One region of the Variovorax sp. P1_G12 genome, then DNA from elsewhere that is predicted to be linked to it. Evidence: riboswitches for the same ligand, from Rfam matches in the RefSeq annotation. Region 1 holds a riboswitch; the other holds the start of a gene.
What was found. Region 1 has a riboswitch for glycine ahead of gcvT (glycine cleavage system aminomethyltransferase GcvT). Riboswitches for the same ligand answer to the same signal wherever they lie in the genome.
Positions count from the first base shown of each region.

Region 2: another riboswitch for glycine. It lies ahead of AC1D2O_RS12630 (FAD-dependent oxidoreductase); the one in region 1 lies ahead of gcvT (glycine cleavage system aminomethyltransferase GcvT).

Region 1 covers NZ_JBFUBW010000004.1:249,334-258,959, forward strand. Annotated here, with positions in the region: gene AC1D2O_RS06845 (TRAP transporter large permease) at 1-920, shown strand, start outside; gene AC1D2O_RS06850 (hypothetical protein) at 1,002-1,529, shown strand; glycine riboswitch at 1,573-1,659, shown strand; glycine riboswitch at 1,678-1,792, shown strand; gene gcvT (glycine cleavage system aminomethyltransferase GcvT) at 1,808-3,004, shown strand; gene gcvH (glycine cleavage system protein GcvH) at 3,060-3,437, shown strand; gene gcvP (aminomethyl-transferring glycine dehydrogenase) at 3,463-6,375, shown strand; gene AC1D2O_RS06870 (YciI family protein) at 6,516-6,938, shown strand; gene AC1D2O_RS06875 (YciI family protein) at 6,964-7,407, shown strand; gene AC1D2O_RS06880 (DoxX family protein) at 7,419-7,826, shown strand; gene AC1D2O_RS06885 (YciI family protein) at 7,859-8,557, shown strand; gene AC1D2O_RS06890 (RNA polymerase sigma factor) at 8,568-9,626, shown strand, end outside.
Region 2 covers NZ_JBFUBW010000009.1:129,675-139,300, forward strand. Annotated here, with positions in the region: gene tgt (tRNA guanosine(34) transglycosylase Tgt) at 1-33, shown strand, start outside; gene AC1D2O_RS12600 (SDR family NAD(P)-dependent oxidoreductase) at 126-905, shown strand; gene AC1D2O_RS12605 (serine endopeptidase) at 878-1,978, opposite strand; gene AC1D2O_RS12610 (phosphatase PAP2 family protein) at 2,379-3,032, opposite strand; gene AC1D2O_RS12615 (MFS transporter) at 3,043-4,995, opposite strand; gene AC1D2O_RS12620 (hypothetical protein) at 5,022-5,867, opposite strand; gene AC1D2O_RS12625 (helix-turn-helix domain-containing protein) at 5,993-6,727, shown strand; glycine riboswitch at 6,979-7,085, shown strand; gene AC1D2O_RS12630 (FAD-dependent oxidoreductase) at 7,164-8,399, shown strand; glycine riboswitch at 8,422-8,523, shown strand; glycine riboswitch at 8,524-8,641, shown strand; gene AC1D2O_RS12635 (D-amino acid dehydrogenase) at 8,731-9,626, shown strand, end outside.

The sequences.
Region 1 (9,626 bases):
TGATCCCGGCGCTGATCAAGCACGGCTACCCGGTGGGCTACGCCGCCGCGCTGCAGGCCACCAGCGCCGAGCTCGGCGTGATCATCCCGCCCTCGATCCCGATGATCCTGTACGGCGTCAGCGCCGAGGTCTCGATCGGCGAGCTGTTCATCGCCGGCTTCGGCCCGGGCATCCTGATCAGCCTGGCCCTGATGGCCTTCGTCTACGTCTATTGCAAGTTCAAGGGACTGGGCAAGAACGACGGCGACGGCCGGCTCGGCGTCGGCACCGCGACCTGGCGCGCCGGCTGGGCGCTGCTGATGCCGGTGATCATCCTCGGCGGCATCTACGGCGGCATCTTCACGCCCACCGAGGCGTCGGCGGTGGCGGTGCTCTACGCGCTGATCGTCGGCACGCTGATCTACCGCGAGATCAGGCCGGCCGGACTCTATGCGGTGCTGCGCAAGTCGGTGGTGTCGTCGTCGGTGATCATGTTCATCATCGCCAACGCCGGGCTGTTCGCCTTCCTGATCACGCGCGCCGGCGTGCCCGACGCCATCGGCCGCTGGCTGCAGGAGGTGCTGCAGTCGCCGGCGATGTTCCTGCTCGGCGTCAATGGCGCCCTGTTCGTGATCGGCATGTTCATCGAGACCAGCGCGGCGATCATCGTGCTGGCGCCGATCCTGGCGCCGGTGGCGATGCACTTCGGCATCGATCCGGTGCACTTCGGCCTGGTGATGGTGGTGAACCTGGCGCTCGGCATGATCACGCCGCCCTTCGGCGTCAACCTGTTCGCGGCCTGCACCGTGGCGCGCATTTCGCTCGACCGCATCGTGCCCTACCTGGTCCCGTTCGTGCTGGTGATCCTGGCCTGCCTGATGGTGGTCACCTACGTGCCCGGCATCTCGCTCGGGCTGCGCGACCTGGTCTACTCGAAATAGCGCCGATGCCGGCGGTTTCACGACGCCGTCACGCAAGAGGCCCATGCTGCGGCGCTCGACCACCGAACGCCGCAGCACCCCATGTTCCTCATCAAGACCGACAAGGCGCGCCATGAACTCCGCCCCGGCTGCCGCAGCCTGGGCCAGCGCGAACGCGCCCTGCTGCTGATGGCCGATGGCCAGCGGTCGGTGACCGACTTCGGCCAGCTGTTCGGCGGCCGGGACGAAGCCGGGCGTGTCGCGCTGCATCTGGTGCGCGAAGGCTACCTCCTGGATCGCGGACCCCTGGCGCAGGACCGCGTGCCGATGCCGGTGCAGCAACAGCCGGCCGACCCCGCGCCGGCCGCGGCCGATGCCTTCGACGGCAAGCGCTCGCTCGCCACCACGCGCATGTTCCTTTTCGATCTGTGCGAACGCATGTTCGTGCGCCGCGATCCCCTGCTGGCCGAGCGCTTTCGCGAGCTGCTGCGGGAGGCGCGCGACCGCGCCGCGATGCTGGCCGTGGCGAGCGAGATGCTCGACGAAATCGAACAGGCAGCGGGCACCGAACGCGCCGAGTCGATCCGCGAGCGCATCGACCGGCTGCTGCCTTCGACGGCCGTGCACTGAAAAACGCCGGCCGGGCGGCCGCCGATTCCCTTACACTCGCCCGGTCAGGAGAGCGTCCCGCCACCATGGGACCGCCGAAGGCGCAGGTCCCTCGAAACACGGGCCCGAACGCTCAGGCAAAAGGACTGACGAAGCGCCCGTTCCCGGGCGTTTCCTTGCTGGAGAGAGGCGGTTCGTCGCGCAGTCGCGCCGGTCCGTCCACCGAAGGAGCAAACCCCGATCGTGGGGCGAATCTCTCAGGTAAAGCGGACAGCAGGGGTGGCCCATGGCTTCTCGCCATGGAACTAGACTGCCCCTTTGGAGATACGCCCTTGGCCGCCGCATCCGACGATCTGCAGAAGACCCCGCTCCACGGCCTCCACCTGGAGCTCGGCGCCCGCATGGTGCCCTTTGCCGGCTACGCGATGCCGGTGCAATACCCCGCCGGCCTGATGGCCGAGCACAAGCACACGCGCGAGGCCGCCGGCCTGTTCGACATCTCCCACATGGGACAGCTGCGCCTGGCCGGCCCCGATGCCGCCGCCGCCTTCGAGAGCCTGATGCCGGTCGACGTGATCGGCCTGGCGCCCGGCAAACAGCGCTACGGGCTGCTGCTGAACGACGAAGGCGGCATCCTCGACGACCTGATGTTCTTCAACGAAGGCCAGGATTCGCTGTTCGTGATCGTCAACGGCGCCTGCAAGCAGGCCGATATCGCGCACATCACGGCCCGGATCGGCCAGCGCTGCCAGGTGCTGCCGATGCCCGACCACGCGCTGCTCGCGCTCCAGGGGCCGCAGGCCGCGGCCGCGTTGGCGCGCCTGTCGCCCGGCATCGAGCGCTTCGTCTTCATGACCGGCGGCACGGTGCAGATCGGCGGCATCGCGGCCTTCGTGACGCGCAGCGGCTACACCGGCGAGGACGGTTTCGAGATCTCGGTCGCCGCCCGCGACGCCGAGCCACTGGCCCGCCTGCTGCTGGCCCAGCCCGAGGTGAAGCCGATCGGCCTGGGCGCGCGCAACTCGCTGCGGCTGGAAGCCGGCCTGTGCCTCTATGGCAGCGACATCGACGCCGGCACCACGCCGGTCGAGGCCTCCCTCGGCTGGGCGATCCAGAAGGTGCGGCGCACGGGCGGCGCACGCGAAGGCGGCTTCCCCGGCGCGGCCAGGGTGCTGGCGCAGCTCACCGCCGCCAACGGCGCGGCCGGCCACCTGGACCACGAGACGCTCAAGCGCAAGCGGGTCGGCCTGGTGGCGCTGGAACGCATTCCGGTGCGCGACGGCACGATGCTCGAATCCTTCGAGGGCGGCCTGGCCATCGGCCAGGTCACCAGCGGACTGCTGGGCCCGACCGTCGACCGGCCGGTCGCAATGGGCTACGTCGCGCTGGCCTATGCCGAGCCCGGAACACGGATCCAGGCCATCGTGCGCGGCAAGCCGGTGCCGATGGAAGTGAGCACCCTGCCCTTCGTTCCCGCGCGCTACCACCGGGGCTGAGGCCTTCCTCGATTTCTCGATTTCTTCAAGCCAGACACTTTTCAAGGAGATTTTCATGAGCCTCAAGTACACCAAGGACCACGAGTGGGTGCGGCAGGAAGCCGACGCGGCGCTGGTCACGGTCGGCATCACGGTGCATGCGCAGGACGCCCTCGGCGACGTGGTCTTCGTCGACCTGCCCGAAGTCGGCAAGAGCTTCGCCCAGGGCGATGTCGCCGGCGTGGTCGAGTCGGTCAAGGCCGCGGCCGACGTGTTCATGCCGGTGTCTGGCGAGATCACCGAGGTCAACGAGGCGCTGCGCGCCGATCCCTCGCTCGCCAACAGTGCACCGATGGACGCCGGCTGGTTCTTCAAGGTGCGCGTGAGCGACCCCGCGCAGCTCGAGCCGCTGCTCGACGAAACCGCCTACGCGAAATTCTCCGCCGACAACTGACCCCTACGCCCGACCGGACCCTTCCATGCCGACGCCCGTGCTGCCCACTGCCCCCTCGCTCAGCGAACTCCAGAACGCCGAAGAATTCATCGCGCGCCACATCGGCATCGAAGCCGAGGACGAAGTCCGCATGCTCGCCGCCGTCGGCTCGGCCACGCGCGCCGAGCTTATCGACGGCATCGTGCCGCCGGCCATCCGCCGGCGCCGGCCGATGCGGCTGGCGCCGCCGATCACCGAAGCCGATGCGCTGGCCGAGCTGAAGGCGATCGCCGCCAAGAACAAGGTGGCCAGGAACTTCATCGGCCAGGGCTACTACGGCACCCACACGCCCGGCGTGATCCTGCGCAACGTGCTCGAGAACCCGGCCTGGTACACCGCCTACACGCCCTACCAGGCCGAGATCTCGCAGGGCCGCATGGAGGCGCTGGTCAATTTCCAGACCATGGTCTGCGACCTCACGGGCATGGCGATCGCCAACGCCTCGATGCTCGACGAGGCCACTGCGGCGGCCGAGGCGATGACATTGGCCCGCCGCAGCGTGAAGAGCAAGAGCAACGTGTTCCTGGTGTCGGGCGACTGCCATCCGCAGACCATCGAGGTGATCCGCACGCGCGCCGCGCCGCTGGGCATCGAGGTCAAGGTCAGCACCGCCTCCGAGACGCTGCCGCACCTGATGGCCAGCGGCGGCTTCTTCGGCGCGCTCGCGCAATACCCCGCCACCACCGGCCAGGTGCACGACCTGCGCCCGCTGGCCGGCCACGCGCACCAGTGCGAGGCCGCCTTCTGCGTCGCGGCCGACCTGCTGGCATTGACGCTGCTGGCGCCGCCGGGCGAATGGGATGCGGACATCGTCTGCGGCACCACCCAGCGCTTCGGCATGCCGATGTGCAACGGCGGCCCGCATGCGGCCTACCTGGCCTGCCGCGATGAATTCAAGCGCTCGCTGCCCGGGCGGCTGGTGGGCGTCAGCGTCGACGCGCACGGCCAGCCGGCCTACCGGCTGGCGCTGCAGACGCGCGAGCAGCACATCCGGCGCGAGAAGGCGACCTCGAACATCTGCACCGCGCAGGTGCTGCCCGCCGTGGTGGCGAGCATGTACGCCGTCTACCATGGCCCTGAAGGCCTGCGCCGCATCGCGCAGCGCGTCGCCCTGCTGACCGCGGTGCTGGCGCAGGGCCTCGAACAACTGGGCCGCGAGCTGGTCAACGGCACCGCCTTCGACTCGCTCACGATCCGCACCGGCGACGACACGCAGGCGATCAACGAACGCGCACAAGCCGCCGGCATCAACCTGCGCCACCGTCTGCAGCACCACCTGGGCGTCTCGCTCGACGAGACCACCACGCGGGCCGACGTCGTGACGCTGTGGGGTCTGTTCGCGCCGGCCGGCACGCCGGCGCCCGACTTCGACGCCATCGCCGCCGCGGCGGCGCCGCGCCTGCCCGAGGACCTGCGCCGCACGAGCGCCTTCCTGACGCACCCGGTGTTCAACACCCACAAGAGCGAAACCGCGATGCTGCGCTACATCCGCAGCCTGAGCGACAAGGACCTCGCGCTCGACCGCAGCATGATCCCGCTGGGCAGCTGCACCATGAAGCTCAACGCGACCAGCGAGATGATCCCGATCACCTGGCCCGAGTTCGCCGACATCCACCCGTTCGCGCCGCCCGAGCAGATGCTGGGCTATGCGCAGCTCGACGCCCAGCTGCGCGCCTGGCTCTGCGAAGCGACCGGCTACGCGGGCATCAGCCTGCAGCCCAACGCCGGCTCGCAGGGCGAATACGCGGGCCTGCTCGCGATCAAGGCCTTCCATGAGGCCAAGGGCGAAGCGCATCGCGACGTCTGCCTGATTCCCTCGTCCGCGCATGGCACCAATCCGGCCAGCGCCCAGATGGTGGGCATGCAGGTGGTGGTGACGGCCTGCGACGCCGACGGCAATGTCGACATCGACGATCTGAAGCGCGCCTGCGAGAAGCACGGCGACAAGCTGGCCGCGGTGATGATCACCTACCCCAGCACCCACGGCGTGTTCGAGACCCGCGTCAAGGAACTCTGCGAGATCGTGCACGCGCACGGCGGCCGGGTCTACGTCGACGGCGCCAACATGAACGCGCTGGTCGGCGTGGCCGCCCCGGGCGAGTTCGGCGGCGACGTCAGCCACCTGAACCTGCACAAGACCTTCTGCATCCCGCACGGCGGCGGCGGCCCCGGCGTCGGGCCGGTGTGCGTGGTGGAAGACCTGGTGCCCTACCTGCCGGGCCATGTCACCGGCGGGCTGGCGTCGAACGGCGCCGTCGGCGCGGTCTCCGCCGCGCCGCTGGGCAATGCGGCGGTGCTGCCGATCAGCTGGATGTACTGCCGCATGATGGGCGCCAAGGGCCTGCAGGCGGCGACCGAGACCGCGATCCTCAGCGCCAACTACATCAGCGCGCGGCTCAAGGACCACTACCCGACGCTGTACGCGAGCCCGAACGGCCACGTGGCGCACGAGTGCATCCTCGACCTGCGCCCGCTCAAGGAGGCCAGCGGCGTGAGCGCAGAGGACGTCGCCAAGCGACTCATCGACTACGGCTTCCATGCGCCGACGCTGAGCTTTCCGGTGCCCGGCACGCTGATGGTGGAGCCGACCGAGAGCGAGCCGCTGGCCGAGCTCGACCGCTTCATCGACGCCATGATCGCGATCCGGGGCGAGATCCGCCGCGTCGAGGAAGGCATCTGGCCCAAGGACGACAACCCGCTGCGCAACGCCCCCCACACCGCCGCCAGCCTGCTCGGCAGCGAATGGACGCGGCCCTACTCGCGGGAGCTCGGCGCCTTCCCGCTGGACAGCCTCCGACAGGCCAAGTACTGGCCGCCGATCGGCCGGGTCGACAACGTCTACGGCGACCGCAACCTGTTCTGCAGCTGCGTGCCGCTGGACGCGTACGCCAAGGCCTGAGGATTTAGAAACATTTTTTTACAATTGAAAGCCCCTCCGGCTGTCGATTTCGCGTTCGCTGCTTCGACGTCCAATCAGAGCCCCGGAACTGCCCGGTCGATCCCGACCGGCGCCGGCCTCGAATCCGAAGGAGCAACGACATGCGATACATGGTGATCGTCAAGGCCAGCAAGGACTCGGAAGCCGGCGTGATGCCGAGCGAACAGCTGCTGACCGACATGGGCAACTACAACGAGGCGCTGGTCAAGGCCGGCGTGCTGCTCGCGATGGAAGGCCTCCATCCCAGCGCCAAGGGCGCCCGCATGCGCTTCTCCGGCAAGGACCGGACCGTGGTCGACGGCCCCTTCAGCGAGACCAAGGAGCTGATCGCCGGCTTCTGGCTGTGGCAGGTGCGCTCGAAGGAGGAAGCGCTCGAATGGCTGCGCCGCGCGCCCTTCGACGATGGCACCGAGCTCGAGCTGCGCCAGGTGTTCGAGCTGGACGACTTCGGCGCCGAGCTCACGCCGGAGCTGCGCGCGCAGGAACAGCGGGTGCTCGCCGAAGTCGCCGCCAAGCGCGCCTGAACGGACGCCCGAAGGAGACACGACCATGAAATTCATGATCATTCGCAAGGCCGACCCCGAGACCGAGGCCGGCGCGATGCCGACCCAGCAGCTGGTCGCCGACATGATGAAGTACAACGAGCAGATGATCGCCGCAGGCGTGATGCTCGACGGCATGGGCCTGAAGCCCAGCGCCACGGGCGCCCGCATCCAGTTCAAGGGCGGCAGGCCGACCGTGATCGACGGCCCGTTCGCCGAGACCAAGGAACTGGTCGCAGGCTTCACCTTGATCCAGGTGAAGTCGAGGGAGGAAGCGCTCGAATGGGTCAAGCGCTGGCCGCCGATCGACGGCCACGGCAACGTCGCGCTGGAGCTGCGCCAGGTCTACGAGGCGGAAGATTTCGGCGCCGAGTTCACGCCCGAGATCCGCAAGCAGGAAGAGAACCTGCGCGAGCGCGCCGTGGCCCGGCAAGCGGCCGGCAAGGCCTGAGGAGCACTCGCATGCAAGCCATCCTTCCGACCGCGCCCGCCTCGGGCGCCGCCCTCTGGACCGGCCGCATCCTCAGCGGCCTGGTCGTCGCGTTCCTGCTGTTCGACGGCGCCATCAAGGTGGTCGAGATGGACGTGGTCAAGCAGTCACTGGCCGAACTCGGCTATCCGACGGACATCGCCTTCGGCCTCGGCGTGCTGACGCTCGCGATCGGCGTGCTCTACGCCATCCCGCGCAGCTCGGTGCTCGGCGCCATCCTGCTGACGGGCCTGCTCGGCGGCGCCATGGCGACCCACCTGCGCGTGGGCAGCCCGGTCTTCAGCCATCTGCTGTTCGGGCTCTACATCGGACTCATGGCCTGGGGCGGCCTCTTCCTGCGCGACGAGCGGCTGCGCGCCATGCTCCCGCTGCGGCGCTGAGCGCACAACGCTATCCTTGCGGGATGAGATTCGTGATCCTCCGCAAGGCCGACCGGCGCACCGAGACCGGCCTCGACGCCGACGAGACGCTGCCGGTGGCCCCCGCGCTCCCCCATGCCGCGCTGCAGGCCAGCTCGCACGGCGTCCGCCTGCACTTCTCGGCGGACGGCCCGCAGCGGGTGCCGGGGCCGTTCGAGCACACCGAAGACCTGGTGGCGGGCTTCGGCTTCTTCGAGGCCGACTCGCTGCAGGCGGCCACCGAACAGCTCGCCCGCTGGGTGCCGGGCCCCGAGGCCGCTCCCGTGCTCGAGATTCGCGAGTCGGGCTGCCCCGGCGGCCTGCCGGGGATCCACTCGTCGGCCGCGCAGCAGGATCCGGATCCGCGTTTCATGGTGATGCTGCTGTCCGACGCGCAGCTGGAGGCCGACGCGCCCACCGCCCCCGAACGGCTCGACGCGATGGCCCGGCGCAATGACCAGAGCGTCGCAGCCGGCGTGCTGCTGGCGGGCGAAGGCCTGAAGTCGACCGCCAAGGGCGCCCGCCTGAAGTTCGGCGGCGGCAAGCCGCGCGTGGTCGACGGTCCCTTCGCCGAAGCGAAGGAGCTGATCGCGGGCTTCTGGCTGATCCGTGCCCGGTCGATGGATGAAGCGATCGAATGGGCGAGTCGCTACCCCTACGCGCCGGTGCATCCCGTGGTCGAGATCCGCCCCGTGCGCGAGATGTCGCGATAGGCGCTCCCGGATGAACGTCGCCGAGACGCATCGCGCGATCAACGCGGTCTGGCGCATCGAGTCGGCCCGGATCATCGGCGCGCTCGCCAGGATGGTGCGCGACGTCGGCGTGGCCGAGGAGCTGGCGCAGGACGCGCTGGTCGCGGCCCTCGAACATTGGCCGCGCGAGGGCATCCCGGACAATCCGGGCGCCTGGCTCACCGCCGCGGCCAAGCGCCGCGCGATCGACCTGCTGCGCAAGCGCACGCTGCATGCGAACAAGGAAGGGGAAATCGGCCGCGAACTCGACGCGCAACATGCGATCGCCGCCGCCGACTTCGCCGAGGCGGTGGACGCCGCGCTCGACGACGAGGTGGGCGACGACCTGCTGCGCCTGGTATTCACGGCCTGCCATCCGGTGCTTTCGCCCGAGGCGCGGGTCGCCCTGACCCTGCGCCTGCTGGGCGGCCTGACCACCGACGAGATCGCGCGCTCCTTCCTGGTGCCGGAAGCGACGATCGCGCAGCGCATCGTGCGCGCCAAGCGAACGCTGGCCGCCGCGCGAGTGCCCTTCGAGGCGCCGCGCGCGCACGAACTGGCCGCGCGCCTTGCGTCGGTGCTCGAGGTCATCTACCTGGTGTTCAACGAGGGCTATTCGGCCACTGCCGGCGAGGACTGGATGCGTCCGGCGCTGTGCGAGGAAGCGCTGCGGCTCGGGCGCATCCTGGCCGAGCTCGTCGCCGAGGAGCCCGAAGTTCATGGCCTGGTCGCGCTGATGGAGATCCAGGCCTCGCGCGCGGCCGCGCGCATCGACGCCGACGGAGAACCGGTGCTGCTGCTCGAGCAGAACCGCGCGCGCTGGGACCAGATGCTGATCCGGCGCGGCCTCGCCGCCCTGGCGCGTGCCGAGAAGCTCGGCGGCACCCTGGGGCCCTATGCCCTGCAGGCCGCCATCGCCGCCTGCCACGCACGCGCGCGCCACGCGGCGCAAACCGACTGGACGCGCATCGCCGCGCTTTACGAGGCACTGGCCCAGCTCGCGCCCTCGCCGATCGTCGAGCTGAACCGGGCCGTGGCGCTGTCGATGGCC
Region 2 (9,626 bases), on a different contig from region 1:
CGCTTCAAGGCGGATCGGGCACGCGGGATCTAGGCTGAGCGCAGGGTCCGCGAAGCCGCGTGCCAACGCGGGCATTCTCGTTCACCTGGGTGGCGAGCGGCTCGGCGGAAGCTCAGAATCCACGCATGTCCGCATCCACCTCCCCCGCTCCCTCCGCCATCTACCCCTCCCTGGCCGGCCGCACCGTCTTCATCTCGGGCGGCGCCACCGGCATCGGCGAAGCCCTGGTGCGCGCCTTCCATGCGCAGGGCGCGCGGGTCGGCTTCTGCGATCTCGACGTGACGGCCGGGCGCGCGCTGGCGCAGCAACTGGGCGGCAACAACGAACCGCTGTTCCAGGAATGCGACGTCACCGACGTGGCCGCGCTCGGTGCGACCATCGCCGCGGTGCGCTCGCGCTTCGGCCCGATCCGGGTGTTGCTCAACAACGCCGCCAACGACCGCCGCCACCAGATGGCCGAGGTCACGAGCGATGATTTCGACCGTCTCGTCGCGGTCAACTTCAAGCACCAGTTCTTCGCCGCCCAGGCAGTGGCGGACGACATGCGCGCACTGGGCGGCGGCTCGATCATCAACTTCGGCTCGATGAGCTGGATGATCAAGGGCGCCGGCTATCCGGTCTATCAGGCCTGCAAGGCGGCCACGCGCGGGCTCACGCGCTCGCTGGCGCGCGATCTGGGCAAGGCCAACGTCCGGGTCAACTCGATCGTCCCGGGCTGGGTCATGACCGAGCGCCAGCTGCGGCTCTGGGTCAAGCCCGAATCGGCCGCCGAGATCGACGCCGCCCAGTGCCTGCCCGGCCGCGTGATGGCCGAGGACATCGCCAGCATGGCGCTGTTCCTGGCCGCCGACGATTCGAAGATGTGCACCGCGCAGGACTACGTGGTGGACGCCGGCTGGACCTGAAGCGGCCCGGGAGGCGGCGGCGCCGGCGGCGCAGCACCCGCATCCGCCGCCGTGCCGCAGGCGTGGCAGAACTTGGCGAAGGCGTTCTTGCGCGCATCGCAGGCGCGGCAGTGGTCGAACAGCCCGATGCCGCAGTGCGGGCAGAAGTCGATCTCGTCGTTCTTGAGGTCCACCGGGCGTTCGCAGCCCGGGCACACGCTCTTGGCCAGCCGCGCCAGCGCCGTGTCGTAGCTCAGCTCGTGGCGGCGCACCGTCTCGGGCTGCGCCTCGGCCAGCTTCTGGCGCGCCAGGTAGCGGTTGAGCGCCAGGATGGCGTAGCGTCCGATCAGCACCGTGACCACGATACCCACTGCATAGCGAACGTAGCCGCCGTAGCTCGGCAGGTAGGGCACCAGTTCGACGAAGAAGGCGAACAGCGCGAAGTAGATGAAGCCCCAGACGAAGGGCCACCAGGTGCTCTTGCGCTTCTTCGCGAACAGCCAGCCGGCGATCACCAGCAGCGGCAGCGTGAGCGCCAGCCGGTACAGGAACACCCGAAGCTCGACCTTTCGGTTCTCGGCATCGAGCCGCTTCCGCGCCGCCTCCTCGAGCACCACCAGTTGCTGCTGCGCCCGCTGGCGCGACTGCCGGGCATCGAGCGCGATCTGGCGCTGCGCGACCACGTTGCGCTCGGCCTCGTCCTCCTTGGCCTTCAGCGCGTCGAGCGCCTTGGTGCGGACGATCAGCTCGCTGTCCTGATCGGGCTGCGCGGTGGCGCGGCGGGTGGCGAGCCAGTTGCCGAAGGTCTCGCGCGCCGCCCGGCTGGCCTGCTGGGCCGCGACCAGCTTGAGCTCGGCCTGCTCGCGGTCGCGCGCCGCCTGCTGCTCGCTGCGCTCGGCGTCGCGCACGGTGTTGCGCAGCGGATCGGCCGCCGCACGGTCGATGAAATCGTCGAGCTCGATCCGGTGTTCGACCTGGGGCAGGTCACCGACGATCGTGTTGCCGAGCCCGACCAGGAAGCTGGCGAACACAATCGCCACCAGCCAAAGGCCGCGGCGAAACCACTTTTCGGACAGGCGCAGGGCTTTGCTCATCGCATTCCTTCTCTTGAGACGATTTGTCGTTCTGGATCGACTGATTCTGGACGATGGCTTGCGAGCCCCCCCGGTTCACGGGAAACACGAACACCCCGGCCAGGATCACTGCCGCAGCCATCAGGCTCATCTGCAACGCCAGCCCCACGAGGTGCCGAGAGCGCGAGACGCGCACCCGGTATTCACGCTCGTACGGGCCGAAGTTGGTGGACGTCCGGCTCAGCACGGCTTCCCGCCCTCGCAGAGCGGGCCGCACAGGCCGCAGCCAGAAAACGTGAACAGATACTGCTTCATGAAGTTCGCTCCGCCAGGAAATGAAAGTGGGCGGATGATGGTCCGCCCCTTGGTTCCCTGGAGCGCTTTGATGCAGCGGTCGCGATACTCTGCGCCGCCGGTATCGCTACCTGATACCCAGCGGCATCCGGCGACCCGCCAGCAGGTCGGCGCGCGTGAAAGGCCGCTCGATGCCCGACAGTCGCACGGCAATGACTTCGAGCGCGCCCTGGGTCGGCGCCGGCGTGCCGGGCCGCAGGAACAGCACCGGCGTGGCGAGGCTCAGCAGCACCAGCGTCCAGCTCAGGCGTGGATGCGGCAGGCGGTGCTGCCACCAGAGAAAGGTCCCGCTGACCGCCGCGCCCAGCGCATAGCCGAACACCACTTCCGAGAGCGAATGCGCATCGAGCGCCAGCCGGGTGGCGCCGATGAAGGCGGCGAACAGCCATCCGAGCAGTGCTGCGCCCACCCGGACCCGATGCTCCCAGCGCGAGACCACCAACCAGCAGGCCACCGGCCAGACGCTGGCCGCGATCGCGGTGTGGCCGCTGAAGCCGGTGAAATCGAGTGTGACGCTGCCGATGCCCCAGCCGAGGAAGGCGATCTTCGACACCGCAATCAGGGCGCCGCCGAGGCCGAACAGCAGCACCCAGAGCACCGCCAGGGGCCGGGTGGCGCCGCGAATGCCGAGCCACACCGCGATCCAGATCGCGGCGGGCAGCAAAAATCCGCTGTCACCGAACCAGGTGATCGCGTGGAGAATTTGACGGAGGCCGGGCATCAGACGGGCGTCAGCTGCCGAGCAGCACGCTCACGCGCCGCCGCAGGCTTTCGGGCTGCACCTCCACCTGGGGCACCGCACTGCCGACATGGAGCCCCACGCGGCTGAAGTAGCCGCGCCGGAACGGCCGCACCATCGCGACGTTCTGGCCGGCGCGCGTCTCGATCCGGCTGAAGTACGAGCCCCACAGATTGGTCAGCGCCATCGGGATCACCGGCGGGTCGAGGCCTTCGGCGCGGGCGGCATCCAGGATCTTCATCACGCCGCCCTTGAACGGTTGCAGGCTGCCGTCGCGCGTGATCGCGCCTTCGGGAAAGATGGCGAGCAGGTCACCCTCGCGCAGCACCTGCACGGCCTCCGCGAAGGCCTTCTCGTAGGCCGCCGGGTCTTCCTTCTGGGGCGCGATCGGGATCGCCTTGGCCATCCGGAACAGCCAGCCGAGCACCGGCACGGCGAAGATGCGGTGGTCCATGATGAAGCGGATCGGGCGCGGGCTCGCGGCCATCAGCAGCACCGCGTCGATGAAGCTCACGTGGTTGCAGACCAGCACCGCGGGCCCGTCGGCCGGGATGTGCTCCTGGCCCCGGATGTCGAAGCGGTAGACCAGGTGCGACAGCACCCAGGCCACGAAGCGCAGCAGGTATTCGGGAACCAGCATGAAGATGTAGAAAGCAACGACCGCGTTGGCGATGCCGGTGAACAGGAAGATCTGGGGAATCGTGAAGCCACCCTTCAGCAGCGCACCGGCGATGACCGAACTGGCGATCATGAAAAGCGCATTCAGGATGTTGTTGGCCGCGATGATACGAGCCCGGTGCGTGGGCTGGCTGCGCATCTGGATCAGCGCATACATCGGCACGCTGTAGAGCCCCGCGAACAGCGACAGCAGCCCCAGGTCGGCCATCACGCGCCAGTGGGCCGGCTGGGCCGAGAACGCGCCCAGCCCCATCTGTCCCACGGCCGGCAGCGCCCGCGACGCGAAATAGAGATCGATCGCGAACACGCTCATGCCGATGGCGCCCAGCGGCACCAGGCCGATCTCCACCTGGCGCCGGCTCAGCGTCTCGCACAACAGCGAGCCGATGCCGATGCCGACCGAGAACACCACCAGCAGCAGCGAGGCCACCTGCTCGTCGCCGTGCAGCACCTCCTTGGCGAAGCTCGGAAACTGGGCCAGGAAGACCGCGCCGAAGAACCACATCCACGAGATGCCCAGCAGCGAGCGGAAGACGACCACGTTGCCGTGCGCCAGCTTCAGGTTGCGCCAGGTTTCGCTGACCGGATTCCAGTTGATCGACAGGCCGGGGTCGGTGGCCGGCGCCAGCGGGATCGCCTGCGCCACCGCCCGTCCGACCAGCGCCAGCAGCAGGCAGGCCACGGCCACAGTGGCATGCCCGACCTGCGGCAGGGCGACCAGCAGGCCGCCCGCGACCTGCCCGAGCAGGATCGCGACGAAGGTGCCCATCTCGACCATGCCGTTGCCCCCGGTGAGCTCGCGCGGCGCGAGCACCTGCGGCAGATAGGCGAACTTGACCGGGCCGAACAGGGTCGAGTGCAGCCCCATCAGGAACACGCAGCCGAGCAGCACGACGGCGTCCGCCCGCAGGAAGCCCCAGGCGGCGATGCCCATGATCGCGATCTCGAGGTTCTTGACGAAGCGGATCATCTTCGTCTTGTCGTACTTGTCCGTGAGTTGCCCCGCGGTGGCGGAGAACAGCAGAAAGGGCAGGATGAACAGGGCGCCGATCGCCAGCCCCGCCATGGCGGGCGACATCCAGGCCAGCTGCAGCTGGTAGGTCACCATCACCGTGAAGGCGAACTTGAACAGGTTGTCGTTGGCGGCGCCCGCGAACTGGGTCCAGAAGAAGGGCGCGAAGCGCCGCTGCCGCAACAAGGCGAACTGGTTGGCGTGGGCGGGCCCCTCGGGCAGGCTGGCGGACGAGACTTCGGAAGGATGGGTCATTCGAATGGGCGCAGCGGTCTGTTTGCTCAGGCCGTCAGGGCGGCGGCCCGCGAATTGTGCCGCAGGGTCTGCCGCCCCATCGCCTGCAGCGCATGCAGCACGGGAAGCGCCGCCAGGGCGGCCGTCAGGTGCTTGAGGCTGTGGCCCGACACCAATTGATTCGTCGCATCGAGGATCGCAGGGTCCGCCAGCTCGAACAGCTTGGCGAGCGCATAGAAGAAGACCACCCCGCCGAGCTTGAGGCCGATGGCGCCCGGCACCGGCCGTGCCAGCGCCAGCGCGAGAACCAGCGCCAGGCCGCCGAACTGCACCAGCGCCCAAGGCAGCGCGTTGCCGCTGCGATGGCAGACTGCCACTGCCAGCAGCCCGCCGACGAGCGTGACCCAGGCGGCTGGCCAGCCGGCGCGTGCGCTGACCCGCTCGCAGACCGCGACACCGACCAGCCCCGCGAAAGCCACCGCCATGCCGGCGCGATCCGCCGCCAGCCGCATGGGATCGGGCTGCAGGTGATAGAAGGCCGAGCCGAGTGCGGTGAGGATCAGGCCGGCGAAGAACATCCAGGCGCAATCCAGTGCATCGAAGGGCAGCGGCGCCAGGGCCTGCGGCAGCGGCGCGGCCTCCAGCAGCTCGTCGTGGGCGCGGCCGAGCCAGTGCAGCCAGCGCAGGCCCCAGATGCCCACCACCGCGAAAGGCAGGTTGCTCAAGACGTCCATCGCGTTCGGCAGCGCACCCCAGGACCGGCCGTCGGCGAAGGGCGCGCCGCCCAGCGCCGGGGTCGGCACCGCGGGACCGAAAACCGCGGCGACCGATAGCAGCGCGGCGAGCGCCAGCAGGGCACGCTCGCGATGGGAGAGGGACGACGGCAGGGACATGGCAGACTCCGATGGGTGGCTCGACGAGGCGGAATCTAGGTTGTCGACCCCGCGCCGGGCATCGAGAATCGATACGGAGCACTTTTTCACCACTTTGGGTATCGCGCCGCAATACTCCCCCAGACATGAGCACCACCGTCGACCTGGTCAACGCACTCAAGAGCGAACTCAAGACCGCCCGCATGACCTATGCCGACCTGGCCAGATCTCTGGACATGGCGGAATCCAGCGTCAAGCGGATGCTGGCCAAGGGCGACATGCCGCTGACGCGGGTCGACGCGATCTGCCGGGCGCTCAAGATCGACTTCGCCGAGCTGGCCCGCCGGGTGGCGGACGCTCAGCCCCTGCTCAAGGAACTCACCCTCGAGCAGGAGAAGGCGGTGGTCAAGGACAAGAAGCTCCTGCTGCTGGCAATCTGCGTGCTGAGCCAGTGGACGCTGGAGCAGATCGTCGCCGCCTACCGGATCAGCGAGGCCGAGTGCATCGGCTACCTGGTCCAGCTCGACCGGATCGGCATCATCGAACTGCGGCCGCTGAACCGCTACCGGCTCAAGCTCGCCAAGACCTTCCGCTGGCGTCCGCACGGGCCGGTGATGGATTTCTTCCGCGAAAACGTGGTGCTCGACTATTACCGCGGCGGTTTCGACGGCCCCGCCGAAGGCCTGCTGCTGGTGCACGGCTCGATCAGCAAGTCGCTGGCGCCGGCCTTCCTCGACCGGCTGCAACGGGTCGCGCAGGACTTCGCCCAGCAGCACCAGACCGATCAGAAGCTGTCGCCCAAGGAGCGCGAGGGTTACACGCTGCTGCTGGGCATGCGCAACTGGGAGTTCGAGCTGTTCACGCGCCTGCGCCGGGGCTGACCTGCTGACCCCCACGCTCGTCAATTCGTGTACTCGCTGCCCCCCGAGGGGGAAGCAGCAGGCCGCCCGTCCGGGCGAAGCGCGGACTACGCCGCGCTGGCGGCCCGGCGCCGGCCTGAAAGCACGAAACCGGTTTCCTCGATAAAATCCGGCGAGCAGAAAAGCGGACGCACCCGTCCCACCGATGGCGCAATCTCCCATGAACGCTCAGGTGAATCGCCATGCGATTCGGCCACTGCCTATTTTTTGATCAATCGCCGACTGGAGAGTCACCACGCCAAGTGGTGCACCGAAGGAGCAAACCCGCTGCCGGACGCAGCGGGTGAAACTCTCAGGTAACAGAGACAGGGGGAGCGGCAGTCTGAACCCCGGGTCTTGCCGCTTTCACAGTAAGCGCTAACGCCCGCCGTTCATGCCATCCCAAAAGGATTCGGACATGCGCGTGGTTGTACTTGGCGCCGGCTTGCTCGGCGTGACTTCGGCCTATTACCTTCAGCAGCTCGGTCATGAAGTGACCGTGGTCGACCGGCACGCGACGCCGGCGGCCAAGGCGCGCGGCCTGGCCGCGGTCGGTGCACATTCGCCCGCAGTGCGGCCCGGACTCGCAGCGCCCCGGACCGCTCAACGCTGGACCAAGATGTGCGGCCGCATGCGCCGCCGGCTGGCCGGCCTGATCGACCAGGCCATGGGCACGCCGCCGAAACGCGATTCTCTCGACCATCTCGTGCGCCTGGCCGCCTACAGCCGCAAGAGCGCTCGGGCGCTGCGCGACGAAGCTGGCGTGCCGCAGGGCCCGCGGGCGGCCGGCCTCCTGAACCTCTTCACCGACCCCGAGGCCTTCCGCGTGCGGACGGCCCGGGCAAGCCATTGGACGGGGCTCGGCTGCGAGGAGCGGCTGCTGTCGGCCGACGAAGCGATCGGCATGGAACCGGCGCTGAAGGCGATCCGCGGCAAGCTGGCCGGGGCGACCCATGCGCTCGAGGATCCGGCGCGCGATGCGACGCAATTCGCGGCCAGCCTGGTGTTCCTGTGCCGTGCGGCGGGGGTGCGCTTCATGACCGGGCACACGGTGGTCTCGCTCGTGGAGCGCGACGGCCGCCTCGACCACGTCGAACTGCTCGATGCCGCCGGCCAGCCCGCCACGCTGCGCGCCCAGGCCTACGTGCTGGCGCTGGGGGCCTCGAGCGTGCCGCACGCCGAGGACCTGGGCATCGACATGCCGCTGCGCTTCCTGCGCGAGTACATCGTCACCATGCCGATCCTGGACCCGGCGAAGGCGCCGCGCATCGCGCTGCGCGACCGGCAGGGAAAGCTGCGCATCACGCGCGTCGAAACGGCGGCCGGCGAGCAGTTGCGGATTCAGGCCGTCGTGCAGGCCGGGCTCGACGAGGCGGCCGAGCCCGACTCGGACCGCTTCCAGGCGATCGTGCGCCGCACCGAGATGCTGCTGCCCGGCGTCGCCGACGCCAAGCAGGCGAGCTTCGAGACCGCCATGCATGCGGTCAGCACCAACCGGCTGCCGATGATCGGCAAGACGCGCTTGCCCAACCTGTTCCTGAATACCGCGCCCGGCAGCCGGACCTGGATCCATGCCTGCGGCGCGGGCAAGTCGATCGCGCGCATCGTCAGCGGCCTGCGGCCCGAGCTCGACTTCGCCTTCCGGCGCCCCTAGGCCGGCGCTGCGCCGCTACAATCCGCACTCTGCAGGAGAGCGGGCCCACGGGCCCCACCGAAGGCGCAAACTCCCATAAACGCTCAGGTCGGCTCACAAGATGAGCCTGTACTGCAGTTCACTGTCAAAGCCGTCTGGAGAGCCATCACGCCGCTTGCATGCGCGCGTGGTGCACCGAAGGAGCAAACCCGCTGCGGGCGCAGCGGGTGAATCTCTCAGGTACCGAGGACAGGGGGAGCGGCAACTTGGACTCTCGGTCCGGTTGCTTTCGTTGTCGACAGCATTCCGTCGCCGTTGCGTTCAAGCGCTGCAACCTTCAAGGGTTCTCGATATGCGCGTGATCGTTCTTGGCGCCGGCCTGCTCGGCGTGACTTCGGCCTACTACCTCCAGCAACTCGGCCACGAAGTGACCGTGATCGACCGCCAGGCCACGCCGGCGGCGGAAACCAGCTTCGCCAATGGCGGGCAGATCTCGGTCAGCCATGCCGAGCCCTGGGCCAACCCGGGGGCGCCACTCAAGGTGCTGCAATGGCTCGGCAAGGAAGATGCGCCCTTGCTGTTCCGCATCCGCGCCGACATGCGCCAGTGGCTCTGGGGGTTGCAGTTCCTGCGCGAATGCACGCCGGCGCGCACCCGCCACAACATCGAGCAGATCGTGCGCCTGGGCACCTACAGCCGCGACACCCTGCAGCAGCTGCGGCGCGACACCGGCCTGGACTACGACCAGCGCACCCAGGGCATCCTGCACTTCTACACGACGCAGAAAGAGTTCGATGCGGCGCTGAAGCCGGCCGAGCAGATGCGCGCGCTCGGCTGCGACCGGCGGGTGATTTCGGCCGACGAGGCGGTGAAGCTCGAGCCCGCGCTCTCCCACATCCGTGCGCAGCTCGCCGGCGCCACCTACACCGCGGAGGACGAATCGGGCGACGCCAACCGCTTCGCGCGAGAGCTGGTCAAGCTGGCCGAGGCGGCCGGCGTGCGCTTCCTCATGAGCCACACCGTGACCGCGCTGCGCGAAGCCGGCGGCAGCATCGATCACGTCGAGGCGACCGACAGCGAGGGCCGCTTCCAGCGTATCCGCGGCGACGCCTTCGTGCTGGCGATGGGCTCGCTGAGCCCACTCTACGCGGCGCCGCTCGGAATCCGCCTGCCGATCTACCCGGCCAAGGGCTATTCGGTCACGATGCCGGTCAAGGATGCCTCGAAGGCCCACCAGGTCTCGTTGAC